Regions from separate parts of the Glaciecola sp. 2405UD65-10 genome, predicted to be linked through region 3. Evidence: predicted binding sites of a transcription regulator. Region 3 holds the regulator's gene; each other region holds the start of a gene.

Region 1 (4,011 bases), on a different contig from region 3:
ACGTATTTTTCAATATTTGAGCCGATTTTTTGTGTAAAATTTTCACAGAGTTCATTGGCATATCGCATTAAATTGAAAATATGACCAAGCGGTTTTACTTAATTGCTTGTTTTCGTTGGATTTAGCATCCCCACTCATGTTGGCTAATTTATTGCTATCTACATCATGGATTATTGTAATGGACTTTCGAGGAGATGGACCATGTTTATTGTTAAATACTATTTAGCAGGTGCTATAGGGCTTTTTTTAGCAGCATATTTTGTACAGGCAAGTTATTTTGCCCTAATTTTTTTATGGATAGCAATATCCCTAAGCTTGGTTTGCATTGCTTATTTATCAGATAAGCCGGCAATATTTCGCAAGCGAAGCGATGGCTCTATTCCTTTTTATATAAAATGGATGTTTTTTCCATTCTTTTTAGGTGCGCAAGCATATAACGCTTGGTCTCGTAAAAATGATTCGGTACCCGCCATTCAAAAAGTAGGCCCGCACTTATATTTGGCCTGTAGGTTGTTTCCATCTGATACTGATTTTTTAAAAGATGAGGGCGTGCATGCAATACTTGATGCGACGGCTGAATTTGATGGTCTTAATTGGAGTGCGGAAGATAAAAACCTCGATTACCTCAATGTTCCTATTCTTGATCATACTAGCCCACATAAAGATGACTTAGTTCATGCGGTTAAATGGATAGCCAATCATATTGATAATAATAAAGGGGTAGTGGTGCATTGTGCTATGGGTCGCGGCCGCTCAGTATTAATAGTTGCTGCTTATTTACTCGCATCTAAAGCGTTCACCGATATAGATGAAGCCTTAGCCCATATTACTGACTCCCGTGCCACTGCAAGGTTGAATAATTTACAGTACGGCAAACTAAAGAAAATGCATGAGGCGGGGGTTCTACAAAAAAGCAGACAGGCCTTGCTTATTGTAAACCCAGTTTCAGGGGGCGGTAAGTGGGGAGAAAACAAGGCCGAAGTTATACAAGTGTTGAGCCAACACTATGAATTAAGTATTGAAGAAACCACTAAAGAACGTGGAGCAAAAGAAATTGCCTTGGCTCACAAAGAAGGGGCTTTTGACGTTATTATAGCCGGTGGTGGTGACGGAACGGTAAACGAACTTGCTGATGTGTATGCCGGTAGCCAGCAGTGTATTGGAATTATTCCTTTGGGCACGACTAATGCGCTAAGTCATGTTCTGTTTGGCAATAGATCAAAAATTATTCCTATTGAAAGAGCACTAGAGGTGATTACAGAAGGTCAGCCACGGTTTATGGACACTGCAAAATGTAATGGTGAAACCATGGTGCTAGTGACCGGTTTGGGCTTTGAGCAGCGCATGATTAAAGACGCCGATAGAGACAATAAAAATGAATCTGGCGAAATGGCTTATATCAACGCGCTAGGTAATGCGATTAAAGATAATCATAGTGCTAGCTATAAAATCGCAATAAATGATGGGCCGCAAGAAGAGGTAAGTGCTTCAAGCCTAGTCATTGCCAATGCGGCGCCTTTCTCTAGTATTTTGGCTCAAGGGGGAGAGCAGCCAAGTCCTTTTGACGGCTTACTTGACCTAACTTTGCTAAATACGAAAGACGATAGGCTTATCCCGCTCACCGCGCTCAGTATTCAAAGCCTTACTGGCCTGGTATTCAATGATGATAGCAATAACGTAGTGAATGGTATTGAACATAAGCAGGTAAATAAAATTGTGGTAGAAAATGTAAGTGACGATACTTTGCAGTATGTAGTAGATGGTGAAGTGCGCGAAGATAAAAAGCTGAGCGTTGAGGTTCAGGCCGGTTCATTAATGATGCTATGCCCTAAGGAGTACTGAAAATAGTACAAAATTTTTTGTACATTTTTCATTAAAAAACTAGGGTAAATATAATTATATCAATTAAATCAATGATTTAATTTCCGGCACGCTATTAGCAATAAAGTAAGTGAACTAATACAAAGGAGAGTCATTATGAAACGCACATTATTATCTTTAGCACTTGTAACAGGTTTAAGTACTTCAGCAATGGCAGGCACTAATACGTGGGAAAAAGAAGCCATGGATGCTTGGATTGACGGAAAAGCCGAAGCAACCTTATTGTTCAACGGCAACCTTGATTCATTTGACATTAACACTGACGTATCAATGGGTAAGCTTACCCTAACAGGTAAAGTTGAAAATAAAATCGAAAAAGAATTAGCGGAAGAACTCGTAATGGGAATTGATGGTGTAAAAGGCGTTGATAACCGTTTAGTTGTTGTAAATGAAGAGATGGACGCTGAGTCAGAAGAAGCGTCTCAATTTACCGATGCGAAAATTAGCACGGTAATTACAAGCCGTTTATTGTTTGATTCTGAGGTATCGGGTTTAGATATTGATGTAGATGTTGATAACCGTGAAGTGACCTTAAATGGTACAGTAGATTCTGAAGCAGAGCGCGATTTAGCCATTGCAATCGCTAAAAATACCAATGATGTATCATCAGTAAATGATGAGTTAATGATTGAAAACGAAGCTGAATAATCATTGTATCTGCATCAAACTGTATCTTGCGAAATGATAGCTTACTTCTAATCAAAGCATCATAGCAAAACAGTTAAAAAAGCCGAGAGTCAGCTTTCGGTTTTTTTGTGCGCGCATAGTCAATTGGCTTAAGCGCTATTTATGAGGCAATGAAAAATGGTTTTGGATACTAGGAATTTGGTCATCTAAGTGATGATTTACATACAAAATTGTTGTATTTCCTTCCCGCGCCAGTAACTCAATTAATGCTAAGACTTTGATTCGGTTGATATCGTCTAAGCCATTACAAGGCTCATCTAGTATAAGTAAGGCGGGGTGTTTAACCATAGCGCGAGCAATTAACGCTACACGTTGATCACCAAAGGATAAATCATGAAAAGCGTCATTTGCTTTATGACTTAAGCCCATAACGCTTAGCCACTTCTGAGCGAGCTGAACTTGGTATTCCGTAGCTTGCTTATACAGCCCAATACTGTCGTAAAAGCCAGATAAAATTACGTTTAGCAAAGAGCATCCAACTTTGTAAGATAGGTGCAAAGCGTTAGATATGTAGCCAATATACTGTTTTATTTGCCAGATACTTTCACCATTTCCACGCTGATAGCCAAATACGTAAATATCATTCACATAGCATTGGGGATGGTCACCTGTAATTAGGTTCAACAAACAGGTTTTACCAGAACCATTTGGCCCGCTTAATCGCCAATGTTGCTGTGGCTCAATGGTCCAGTCAAGGTCCTCAAATATAAGGTTATCTTGATAAGCTACTTTAACTTTATTCAACTTTACTAAAGGGCCACTCTCATTTAAGAGAGGAGGAGCAAAACTGTCAGCATCTTTACCTGGAAGTTCAAGACTACTTTGTTGTAGATGCAAAACTTGTTTTATATGTGAAATATGGGCCGAAATGCCGTGTGGATCGGCAATTTGCCAGTGAATAGCTGCCGACTGCATCAGTATAAGGTGTTTTATGTAAGCTGGAATTTCGCTTAAACGATTTAACACAAAAACTATTGTTGTGCTTGCGGATAAATGCTGCAAAAGGTTGTTCAACTTTTCGCTTGATTGCGTATCTAAGCCGTCCCAAGGCTCATCCAATATAAGCATTTTCGGCTGTTGTAGAATAGCATTTGCTAACAGCAGCTTGCGTGTTTCACCGGTAGAAAGCCCTCTAAAAGGGTGTTCTAACTTGGCTTGAAGGCTCAATGCGTCAAGAACAGCTGTTACAAAAGGTGGGGCAATATCATTTTGCTTTATGTTTTGAAATAGTATTTCTTTTACCAAAGTGGGTTCAGGAATAACATCAAGAATGTCAGCGCAGTCTTTTTGATCTTCAGCTTCAATTAAGGCTTGTTGCTGTTCAACTGATACCCAAGCAATGCTACTTGTCGCATCTCTTTCACCGCTTTTTAAATCACCCTCACCGGCCATTAAAGCCGCTAAGGCCGATTTGCCACTGCCATTAGCTCCTAAAATCACGCA
Region 2 (4,011 bases), on a different contig from region 3:
GAGCCTTTTCCGTGTTTGTGCAGCAATTCAGAAAAACTCTCAATACCTTCTACTTTTACAATGTCGTATATACCTTGGCGGGTAAAAGGTAAGTGCTCACAAATAGCGGTACTTACTTCAACACCACGTTTGGTCAGTTCGCTGTCAACAACGTTCTTAAGCAAGGCTGCGCAACCGCCGCAACCTGAGCTCGCTTTGGTACACGCTTTAATATCGCCAAGGGTGGCATTACCCTCTTCAATAGCGGTAATAACATCGCCTTTCGTCACGTTGTGGCACGAACACAACATGGCGGTATCAGGTAGGCTATCAGCCCCTAAAGCAGGTGCGCTGTCAGAATTAGGCAGTATTAGCGCTTCTGGGAATTCAGGTAACTCAATGCCATTTAAAGCATACTGGAGCAAAGTGTCGTAATCACTGGTATCACCCACTAACACCGCACCTAACAGCTCTTTTTGTGTTTCATCTACCACTAACTTTTTATACACGCCTTGGGGCTGGTTTTCGTAAGTGTAAACCTGAGCGCCTTCTGTTTTTGCGTGTGCATCACCAATTGAGCCAACCTCTACGCCCATTAGTTTTAATTTGGTGCTCATATCAGCGCCTTCAAAGGCGTTTTCAATGTCACAAATGTGATCAGCCACTACACGCGCCATTGAATAGCCCGGTGCAACAAGTCCGAATATTTTATTTTCCCAAAGGGCGCATTCACCAATCGCATAAATGCTAGGGTCTGAGGTAAGGCAGTGATTATCTACCACTATTCCGCCGCGCTCACCAATAGCCAAATTACTTTGCTTTGCTAATGCATCAGAAGGTCTAATGCCTGCAGAAAACAAGATCATGTCAGTATCAAGGTGTGTGCCGTCAGCAAATTGCATTTTGTATCTATGAGTGTCGCCTTTTTCTATTACCTGTGTGGCTTTTTGCGTATGCACTTGCACGCCTAAATCGGTAATTTTGTCACGTAGTACTCGGCCGCCGTCTTGATCAAGTTGCACCGCCATTAGCTGTGGCGCAAACTCTACAACATGTGTATCTAAGCCGGCTTCTTTTAAGGCATTGGCCGCTTCTAAGCCTAGTAAGCCGCCACCCACAACCACACCCACTTTACTAACAGAGGCAGCAGTTTGTATGTCATGTAAATCTTCAATAGTACGGTAAACCAAACAATGGGCTTGGTCGTTACCTGGAATGGGGGGAACAAATGGGAACGAGCCCGTAGCAAGCACTAACGTTTTGTAAGCATAACTTTCACCTGTACTGGTAGTCACTAACTTAGCGTCTTTGTTTATTTCACTTACCCATGAATTAAGCACATATTTTATATTTTGCTGTTCGTACTCAGCCTCGGTGGTCATGGCTAAGTCATCAGCGGTTTTACCACTAAAAAACTCTGACAAATGCACTCTATCGTAAGCTAATCTTGGCTCACCACATAATACGCGAATGCTTGCTGTAGGGTTAATTGTTCTAAGCTGGGTAACAAAGTGATGCCCTACCATGCCATTGCCTATTACTAATACATCATCGATTACTTGTGCCATAATTTGCCTCATAAATATGTGTTTGCGCTTGCGACCACTCGTATTTGCTTGGTAGAACAGCGCGATTTAAACAGTAAGCGTGGTAGCCGTTGTGCCTTGCATACTGAAAAAAATCCAAAAAAAAACCCACACGCGATTTCTCGCATGTGGGCATCTTTGCCAATTCTCCTTTAGTTTTTCTAAAGTGAGAATAAAAATTGTAAACTTAACTCACTATTATTTATTCAATATTAATGCCAAGAGTTATTAGCATTACTTTTCAATAGCTTAGCTATTTTCACCTCTTAATCAACGCAATGCTATGCACTAAAAAAATGCAACCGCGCCCCGAAAACAAGCAATTAAGGCCATTCTTTATACTCGTTTTAGCCCATTTCAACGCTAAACATTAGCTTAGTATTGCGTAAATAGCCGCGCCAACTAAGTAGGCAAGGAGTCCATAAAGTACAAAGATCCCCCATGAATATCTGTTTTTAGCGGTTTCACCCTTTAATGTAGCTACGGTGGCAACGCACTGAAGCGCAATTACATAAAATCCTAATAAGGCAATACCTGAGGCCAAGCTTAGGCCGTCAGCTTGGAGCTGCGCGGCTAAACCGCCAATATCTTCGTCGGCATTTTCAATGCTAAACAAGGTACCTAACACGCCAACAAATACCTCCCTTGCTAAGAACGACACCAAAATAGCCACTGCATAACGCCAATCAACGCCTAATGGGGCAAATAACGGCTCTAAAAACTGCCCAATATACGCAAGATAAGATGCAGACAAATCACCATTTTGCGGGAAATAACCCAGTACCCAAACCACTACCGACACCATAAATATTACAGGCCCTGCGCGGCGTATAAACTGCTGGCCGCTATTCACCGTTTTGTAAAATAAAGGACGCCAATGTGGCAATCTATAGCTGGGTAATTCAATAATAAAAGGTAAGTCGCTTTGTTTTTCGCTTTTTTCAATCCATGAATTCAACAGCTTACTCATTATTAGAGCGGTAAAAATACCTCCAAAATATAAGGCAAAAAATACCGCGCCTTGCAGGTTTACCCAGCCTCCTAAATAACTCTCATTTGGGACTAACACGGCAATAAGTAAAGCATAAACGGGTAAGCGAGCCGAGCACGACATAAGTGGGACTGTTATCATGGTTATTAGGCGCTTACGAGGCGATTCAATAGTACGCGCGGCCATAATAGCCGGAATGGCACAGGCGTGGCCTGATAAATAAGGAATGAAGCTCCTCCCTGACAAACCAAACAAACTTAAGGGTTTGTGGCAAATTAAGGCTGCGCGCGCCAAATACCCGCTGTCTTCAAGTAGGCCAATTATAAGGGTAAGTACCATTATTTGCGGGACAAACACTAAAAAGGCTCCTACCCCACCAAAAATAGCATCATTAACGAAGTCACTCACTATGCCTTCAGGCAAAGCCGCAACAGTTAGCTCTCCTAGTATGCTTATACCCGTTTCAACGGCATCCATTAAAGGCGTAGCCCACGTAAATATGCTTTGAAACAAAAAGAACATCACCGCAATAAATATTACGCCGCCGGCAATGCTATGCAGTAAGAAGTTATCTAGTTTGTTTTGCTGTTTTAATACAATGTCTTTATCTATTGCGAACTGCTTGGCTAAGTTTTTAGCAAATAATAAGCTAGCGTGTTGGTTTAAGTCAGGGCGCTTTACTTGCACTAACTCAGGCGCTTGAGCATGGCTATGAAGTGCTTGGGTAAACTCACTTATGCCAATTAAGGTTTTTGCTGAAATCCCATAAACGGGTGACCCAAGTTGCGCCGACAAGGCTTCTACATCAATGCTATGGCCAAAACGTGTTAGCTCATCCATCATGTTAAGGGCAAATATCACCCCTTTATTATGCTGTTTAGCTAATTGTTGCACCTGTAAAGCGAACACCAAGGAGCGCTCTAATTTGGTCGCATCTAAATTGCAAATAACTAAAGAGGTATCGGCATTTTCCATCGCTATATGAAGCTGTTCAATAGCGAGAGACTCATCACTTGAAATAGATGACAACGAATAAGTGCCAGGGAAATCTACTAGTTCGTAACCGTTGAATGTGCCTGATTTCAGCTCAACCGTAACACCTGGAAAATTAGCAACTTTTTGTTTTAGCCCGGTAAGTTGGTTGAACAGCAAGCTTTTGCCCGAATTAGGCTTTCCAACCAATATAATTTTTTTCATGTAGGTGTATAACTTCTTATTACGGGTGGATGAATATGTTTTGAGCAAGCTGCTTATCAAGGGAGTAAACGCAATCTTGCACTTGTACTACAATGGGGCCGCTAAACGGGCTGCGCTTCATACAAGTGAGTTCTTCGCCTGCAGCAAAGCCCATTTCAGACAAGCGTATTTGCAAGCCTTCTGCTAAGTCAGGGTGAAGTTTTTCAACCCGAGCTTGTTGTTTGTTAGATAGTTCCCAAAGCGTCATTGCGGTCTCAT
Region 3 (4,011 bases):
TTGCAGAGTGAGAAATTACGTGTTTTCAGTATAGAGTGCTTTTTGCAGGTAGTGAATCAATTTCACTCTTAAGCTAGGGCAGCCACTATTTCGTTTTTGTTTTCAGCTTTTCTTATTGCTTTTACAATGTCTTTATTGCTTAATTTTTTTGCTATGCCTGATAAAGCCTCAAGGTGCTGGCTAGTTTGTTCTTCGGGCACTAAAATCGCAAAGAATATATCAACGGCTTGACTATCAATTGCGTCAAAATCTATTGGAGAATTGGTTGTGAGTATTACTGCAATCATATGACTCAGACCTTTTATTCGGCCATGTGGAATAGCAATGCCATTTCCAATACCAGTACTGCCCATTTTTTCTCGACCTAATAGACTTGAAAGCACTTCTACTTGGTCAAGCTCAGGTGACTGCAATACAGCAATTTCAGAAATTTTTTCAAAAATTCGTTTTTTGCTATGGCACTCAACCGAACATTGAGTTCGGTCAAGTGAAATTATGTCATTTATGATCATAGTTAGTTAGCTTAGTGACGCTTAAGTTTTTCTTTGTGTTTAATAACTTGGCGATCTAGCTTATCAATTAAGCCATCAATAGCCGCATACATATCGGTGTGTTCTGAGTTAGCAAATACTTCACCACCACTCATGTGTACAGTGGCTTCCGCTTTTTGGTTAAGTTTTTCAACGTTAAGTATTACATGCACATTATTGATATGGTCGAAATGTCGTTCGAGTTTTTCAAACTTAGTGTCAACATAAGTGCGCAATGAGTCGGTGATTTCGACGTGATGACCGGTAAGGTTAATTTGCATATTGATGGTCCTCTTTGCCTTTTAGACAAGGCTTTTTCGTTGATTAGAAGGGGGAATGTTTAACGATTCCCGGTATTTTGCAATTGTTCGCCGGGCCACATTAATGCCCTGATCGGCAAGCAATTGCGCAATCTTGCTATCACTTAACGGCTTGTTCGATGGTTCATCAGCAACTAATTTTTTGATGAACGCACGAATAGCAGTAGAAGAACAATTTTCGCCAGACTCTGTAGATACGTGTGACGAAAAGAAATACTTAAGCTCAAATATGCCTCTTGGGGTGTGCATGTACTTTTGTGTTGTAACACGTGAAATAGTTGATTCGTGCATGTCTACCATTTCAGCCACATCGTTTAATACCATGGGCTGCATTTTTTCAGGACCTTGCTCAAAAAATTCACGTTGTTTAGCAACAATACAATGCGACACCTTCAAAAGGGTTTCATTTCTGCTTTCCAAACTTTTAATAAACCATTTTGCTTCTTGTAAATGAGACTTTATATATTGCGAATCGTTCGAATTACTGGTTTTCGATAGTTTCGCGTAGGTTTCATTTACGGTAAGGGCGGGTAGGGCTTCGTTGTTTAATTCAACTGTCCACACGCCTTTATTTTTGTAAACATTAACATCGGGGATAACATATTCAGGCTCTCTTGATGAAACTGCGCTACCCGGGCGAGGATTCAAGGTTTTCAATAAGCGCATGACTTCACGCAGTTGATCTTCCTTTAAACGCGTTTTACGCATAAGTGTACGGTAGTCTTTGCTGCTTAATAAGTCAGCGTGTTCTTCAATCAGTGAGCGGGCTTGCTCAAGCCATGGTGTATCGTTATCAAATTGTTGCAATTGCACCAATAAGCATTCTTGTACTGAACGTGCGCCTGCACCAATAGGGTCAAAACGTTGAATACGTTTAAGTACGCATTCTACTTCGTCTAAATCAATGTCTTCGTTATCTAAGCTATCTAATATGTTTTCACACGAACTGGTTAAATAGCCTGATTCGTCAATTGAATCAATTATGGCAATCGCTATTGACATGTCATTATCGCTAAAATGCGTCATTTCAGCTTGCCATAGCAAATGGTCTTGAATGTTTTCGGTAGTTTCGCCTTGGAATATGTAGTCGTCGTCAGGGCTTGAGCCGGTCATTTTAGTGGGGGCTGATGTAGAACCTAGGTAATCTTCCCATGAACTATCAAGCGGTAAATCATTGGGTAAATCGCGGTTTTCAAGTGCTTCATGTGCATCCATAGGATCAGGAACATCTTTTTCGCCACTACTTAAAGATGCATTCGCTTCGTTTACGCCTTCTATATTCGCTGAAGCTTGTTCTTTGTCAGTTCGGGAATCGAGCGTTTCGCCTCGGTCAGCGTTTTCATTGCTATAGTCTAATTCTACCGTCTCCAAAAGGGGATTGGATTCAATGGCTTCTTGAATTTCTTGTTGCAGATCAAGTGTTGACAGTTGCAGCAGCTTAATAGCTTGTTGCAATTGGGGGGTCATAGTCAATTGTTGACTGAACTTCAGTTGTAACGAGGGTTTCATTACTATCCTTCTACTGCGCCTATCTCAAGTATGTAAAACATCTACCTTACCTAGCGATTCCTATCATTAATGCTTATCATACTCCCTAATTAGGAAAAAAAAAGAGGTTTATAATGCAAATTGTTCGCCAAGATAAACATCTCTTACCGTTTGATTAGCAAGAACTTCTTCAGACGTGCCGCTAGCTATCAATTCTCCATGGCTCACAATGTACGCAAGCTCACATACATCAAGGGTTTCCTTTACATTATGGTCAGTAATCAAAACCCCAATGCCACGTTCTTTTAATTGGTAAATTATTTTTTTAATGTCATTTACTGATATTGGATCAACCCCTGCAAAGGGTTCATCAAGCAAAATAAACTTGGGATCAGCTGATAATGCCCGCGCAATTTCAACGCGGCGTCTTTCGCCACCTGATAAACTCATGCCAAGGCTGTTACGAATATGATTAATATTAAAATCATCAAGCAGTTCATCAGCTATGACTTCGCGCTGGTCTTTTGAAATATCTTTGCGAGTTTGCAATATGGCCATTAAATTTTCATACACAGTGAGTTTTCTGAAAATAGAGGCTTCTTGAGGTAAATAACCAATGCCATTTCTTGCACGCTCGTGCATAGGAAGGTGGCTTAAGTTCATTTGATCAATAAAAATATCGCCTTTATCTAGTGGTACTAAACCCACTATCATATAAAAAGTAGTGGTTTTACCTGCACCATTGGGGCCTAACAGACCAACAATTTGTCCTGTTGATACTTCAATGCTTACATCGCGCACAACTTGGCGAGATTTATACGATTTAGCTAAGTTTCTGGCGCACAGCGTACTGGTCACAAATACAATCCTTCAATAGCGTTGTTTATTGTTGTTCTGAATCAGACTTTTCTTGCGAAAATGCACCAGGGCTTATTACTGTAGTAACGGGGCCACTGCTGTTTTCATCAGATTCAGCTAAGATTTGCTCTTTCGCCATATCAAACAAAATAGAATCACCATCTACTTTCACATCGTTTTGCACAATAACGGCTTGGCCGCGAAGCGAAAGCGTTCTAGACGCTACGGTATATACAATTTTGTTAGCTCGTGCTTCTACTATAGTACCGTCTTCTAAGCGCTGCTTGTAACTGGCGGGGCTGCCGCTTGCTATAATGACTTCTTGGCGCTTGCCATTGGTAGCATCAAGTTCAACGCGGTCAGCAAGTAATTCTAGACTGCCTTGGCGAATAACCACATTTTCAGTAAAAATAGACGTTTTTTTCTTGCCATCAATTGCTTGGTGATTTGACGTAAGCGTAACCGGCAAATCAAAATCTTGTGCAATGGTTGATGTAGCACTGCTATCTTCTGCAGTTTGTGCCGCCATAGCGGGTAGGGCATGTGCGTGAAAAGTCAGCGCACAGGCTGCTGATATAAAAAGTAGCCCTAGGTGCTTAAAACTGGGGGTTAACTTGCGTTTTAACATGTTCTTTTAACTCGTATTGTTGGGTAACTAAATCACCAAATAAACCCACACTGGTAACTAAATAATCTTGCCCTTTAATTTCTACCACTTGGTCAGAAAACAGGGTCTTACTCTCTAAATCAATTTCAATAAATTCGGTAGCAATGGCTTTAACATACTCTTCACTGCGCAAATTAACAATTTTTAC
Region 4 (4,011 bases), on a different contig from region 3:
GCGACGTAATTTAGTTCTGCGTTTGTTGTTTGAAGCCAACGAAATTAACCGAGTAGAGTATAAAACCGCCATCAATGCGCCGCTACTTGTAAACAATAGCCCTAGTTTAGCCTCAGGTATGCATCCCGCCTTTATGGATAAAGTACGAGATGAACTAAAAAACGTAATTGCTGATAAAACCGAGCGTCAAGCTGGTGTGAAGGTATTTACTACTTTGGATATAAACGCCCAGCGCCGTGCAGAAGCTGCACTGGTTAAAGTGGTCGCTTCTAAATCAAAAATATATAAGCAAGCTAATTTAGAAGCGGCATTGGTGATGTCAGATATTAAAAGCGGCGGAATTCGCGCTATGATAGGAGGTAAAGAAATCACTTATGCTGGTTTTAATCGTGCTTTAAATGCCTACCGTCCTATAGGGTCGCTCATAAAGCCGGTAACATATTTAGCCGCGCTTGAGCAGCCAGAGCGATTTAATTTGGCCACCGTTTTACAAGATGAGCCAGTGAGCTTTGATGATGCTGAGGGTAAATTGTGGCAACCCATGAACGCTGATAAGAAGTTTCGTGGGCAAGTGTCTTTAGTTGACGCTTTGGTGAAGTCGTATAATGTGCCTAGCGTTAATTTGGCTGCGCAAATAGGTTTTGGCGAAGTACTTAGCACCCTACAAAGGTTAGGCGTTGAAACCAATGCAAGGGTACTACCTTCTGTGGCGCTAGGGGCGGTTGAACTGTCACCTTTACAAGTTAATCAAATGTATCAAACGCTATCAAATAACGGTGTAATGAAACCTTTGTATACGCTATTTGCAGTGTCAACGCATACTAATCAATTAGTTTGGAAACGCCCATCACAAGCTCTGCAAAGAGCTGATGAAGACGCTACTTATTTACTTAATTATGCCTTGCACAAAGTCACGCTTGATGGCACTGCAAAGCGTGTTAAAGAAGCCTTTCCTAACATTAATATGGCGGGCAAAACAGGTACTACTGATGACTACCGCGACAGCTGGTTTAGTGGGTTTGATAGAAACCTAGTAACCAGTGTGTGGCTGGGTAACGACAACAACGAACCTATAAATATGTCGGGAGCAACAGGGGCATTGGCAGTATTTATTGAACTGCAAAAGCAACAGTCACCAAAAACCCTTGTTAGACGCTTCCCTGATAGTTTGACCATTGCGCACTTCAACAAAAAAACGGGTGTGCGCATGTTGGCCGGTTGTCCTGGGGTGGTGAGTTTACCTGCAATCAAAGCTGCACTTGACGCCGCGCAGCCTTGTGCAGCTCAGCCTAAACCTCTTAAACAAGATGAAATAAAGAATAAATCGTGGTGGGAAAAGTTATTTAGTTAATAAACGGTTTACAAAGCTATAACGTTTAACACCCAATAATGCACCACAATGGCTCAAAAACATCAATGCGCACCTTTATCGTGCGCATTATGCCTCGTAAGATCCAATTCAATTAGTTAAGTTTCTGTTTTTTATAATAATTAATTTTTGGCACTGGTTTTGTATTATCAAATTCAAACCAACGCTTTATCACTCATTTATTTTAAAAAAATAGCAGGAGCAACACATGAAACTAGTCACTGCAATCATAAAGCCTTTCAAGCTAGATGATGTTCGTGAGGCCATCTCTGAGATCGGCATCGACGGTTTGACCGTTACTGAAGTTAAGGGATTTGGACGTCAGAAAGGACATACTGAATTATATCGCGGAGCTGAATATCAAGTAGACTTTTTACCAAAAGTGAAACTTGAAATTGCGGTTCAAACTGATCAGGTTGAGCGTTTGGTAGAGGCCATTGTTGGCGCTGCTAAAACCGGCAAAATTGGTGACGGTAAAGTATTCGTTTATGACCTTCAGCAAGCGGTACGTATTCGTACTGGCGAAGTTGATACTGAAGCCCTATAAGCATTAAGCATTTCTCGGAGAAAACACAATGGAAATTACATTTGAACTAGGGTATGCATTAGATACCTTCTATTTTTTGATTTGCGGCGCATTCGTAATGTGGATGGCGGCAGGTTTCACTATGTTAGAAGCGGGCTTAGTACGCGCTAAAAACACCACTGAAATTTTAACTAAAAACGTATCGCTTTATGCGATTTCGTGCATCATGTATATGATTTGTGGTTACGCAATTATGTACGGTGGTGATTTCTTCTTGTCAGGTATTACTGGTGACGGCGCAACCGGCGTTGCAGAAGATGCTGCGACTTACGCACCATCAGCTGACTTCTTCTTCCAAGTAGTATTTGTTGCTACAGCAATGTCAATCGTATCTGGTGCGGTTGCTGAGCGTATGAAGCTTTGGTCTTTCTTATTGTTCGCTGTGGTTTTAACAGGTTTCATCTATCCAATGGAAGGTGCTTGGACTTGGAACGGCGAAGCTGTATTTGGTATGTATGTACTAGGTGACCTTGGTTTCTCTGACTTCGCAGGTTCAGGTATTGTACACATGGCTGGTGCAGCTGCTGCGTTAGCGGGTGTATTGGTACTAGGTGCTCGTAAAGGTAAATACACTGCCGACGGAAAAGCAAACGCGATTCCTGGTGCTAACTTACCACTTGCCACTTTAGGTACATTCATTTTATGGATGGGTTGGTTTGGCTTTAACGGTGGTTCTGTATTGGCGACTGCTTCGGTAGAAAGCGCAAACAGTGTTGCTGTTGTATTTATGAATACCAACATGGCCGCTGCAGGTGGATTAGTTGCTGCATTAATTGTAGCTCGCCTAATGTTCGGTAAAGCTGATTTAACCATGGCATTAAACGGTGCATTAGCAGGCTTAGTTGCTATTACAGCTGAACCTTCTACTCCAGATGCACTTGAAGCTACTTTGTTCGGCGCTGCCGGCGGTGTTTTAGTTGTATTTAGTATTATTGGTTTAGACAAGCTTAAGATTGATGATCCAGTGGGCGCTATTTCAGTTCACGGTGTAGTTGGTTTATTAGGCTTATTATTAGTACCAATCACTAACACTGGTTCTTCGTTTAGTGGCCAAATTATTGGTGCACTTACTATCTTTGTTTGGGTATTCGTAACTAGCCTAGTTGTTTGGTTAATCATCAAAGCAATCATTGGTGTACGAGTAACTGAAGAAGAAGAGTTTGAAGGTGTTGATATGAGCGAGTGTGGCTTAGAAGCCTACCCTGAGTTCAAATAAACAACGCTTTTTAAAAGTTTGAAGGGAAAATGCGGTTACAAATAAATAATAAAAATAATAAGATAGAATAAAAACCGCACTAATTAATAAAGCCAACTACCCAAAGTAGTTGGCTTTTTTTATGCTTAGCATTTCAGGCTGTGGTAGGTAATAAAGGCTGTTTACCACTCACCCGTATTTGGCATGCTTGCCCAAGGCTCAGCACTTGGCAGCGCTTCCCCTTTCTGTAATAGCTCAATTGATATGTTGTCGGGGGAGCGAACAAAGGCCATGTGTCCATCACGTGGGGGGCGGTTAATTACTACCCCGTTAGCTTGAAGTTGCTCACATAAGCTGTAAATGTTCTCTACTCTAAAGGCTAAGTGACCAAAAGCACGCCCTATGGTGTAAGCTTCTTCTGGGTCCCAGTTATAGGTTAACTCTAACTCAGGTGCTTGTTTGTTTTTAACTGATTCTGCGTCATCAGGGGCAGCTAAATAAATAAGGGAAAAGCGCCCTTTGTCACTGTCGTAGCGGCGAGTTTGTACCATCCCTAATAAATCACAATAAAAATGAAGCGATGCGTCTAAATCAGTTACTCGCACCATGGTATGTAAAAACTGCATTTTGTATCCTTAACATTGTTTTTAGTAAAAAAGTATTTGCTAGTCTATGCACCAAACCGCTAACTCGTTGTTGCAAGGGTCTAGAAAATGAAATCGCTTGCCACCGGGAAAGCTAAATATGTCTGTTTTAATGCTTCCCCCGTTCGCTATTATTTGGGCTTTGCTGTGTTCTAAATCATTACTTTGCAACACAACTAGTGCGCCGCCAATGTCAGCATTATTGGAATGCTTTGAT

Evidence for each region. Region 3 encodes sigma-54, which starts transcription at its own class of promoters, with help from an activator protein. Its sites were predicted from a motif close to GTTGGCACGNNNNTNGNNT; they were not measured.
Region 1: the regulator sigma-54 is predicted to act here: its motif matches at 1,925-1,943, upstream of ACOI22_RS12495 (BON domain-containing protein).
Region 2: the regulator sigma-54 is predicted to act here: its motif matches at 1,770-1,788, upstream of nirB (nitrite reductase large subunit NirB).
Region 4: the regulator sigma-54 is predicted to act here: its motif matches at 1,498-1,516, upstream of glnK (P-II family nitrogen regulator).

The regions. Positions count from the first base shown of each region.
Region 1 is NZ_JBMEUF010000002.1:90,770-94,780, reverse strand. Features, by position in the region: gene ACOI22_RS12500 (diacylglycerol kinase family protein) at 202-1,842, shown strand; gene ACOI22_RS12495 (BON domain-containing protein) at 1,978-2,529, shown strand; gene ACOI22_RS12490 (ATP-binding cassette domain-containing protein) at 2,665-4,011, opposite strand, start outside.
Region 2 is NZ_JBMEUF010000002.1:397,098-401,108, forward strand. Features, by position in the region: gene nirB (nitrite reductase large subunit NirB) at 1-1,547, opposite strand, end outside; gene feoB (ferrous iron transporter B) at 1,936-3,753, opposite strand; gene ACOI22_RS13935 (FeoA family protein) at 3,773-4,000, opposite strand.
Region 3 is NZ_JBMEUF010000003.1:44,897-48,907, forward strand. Features, by position in the region: gene ptsN (PTS IIA-like nitrogen regulatory protein PtsN) at 69-512, opposite strand; gene hpf (ribosome hibernation promoting factor) at 524-811, opposite strand; gene ACOI22_RS15435 (RNA polymerase factor sigma-54) at 833-2,359, opposite strand; gene lptB (LPS export ABC transporter ATP-binding protein) at 2,468-3,196, opposite strand; gene lptA (lipopolysaccharide transport periplasmic protein LptA) at 3,222-3,824, opposite strand; gene lptC (LPS export ABC transporter periplasmic protein LptC) at 3,793-4,011, opposite strand, start outside.
Region 4 is NZ_JBMEUF010000002.1:229,261-233,271, reverse strand. Features, by position in the region: gene mrcB (penicillin-binding protein 1B) at 1-1,351, shown strand, start outside; gene glnK (P-II family nitrogen regulator) at 1,578-1,916, shown strand; gene ACOI22_RS13115 (ammonium transporter) at 1,945-3,171, shown strand; gene gloA (lactoylglutathione lyase) at 3,333-3,776, opposite strand; gene ACOI22_RS13105 (VOC family protein) at 3,816-4,011, opposite strand, start outside.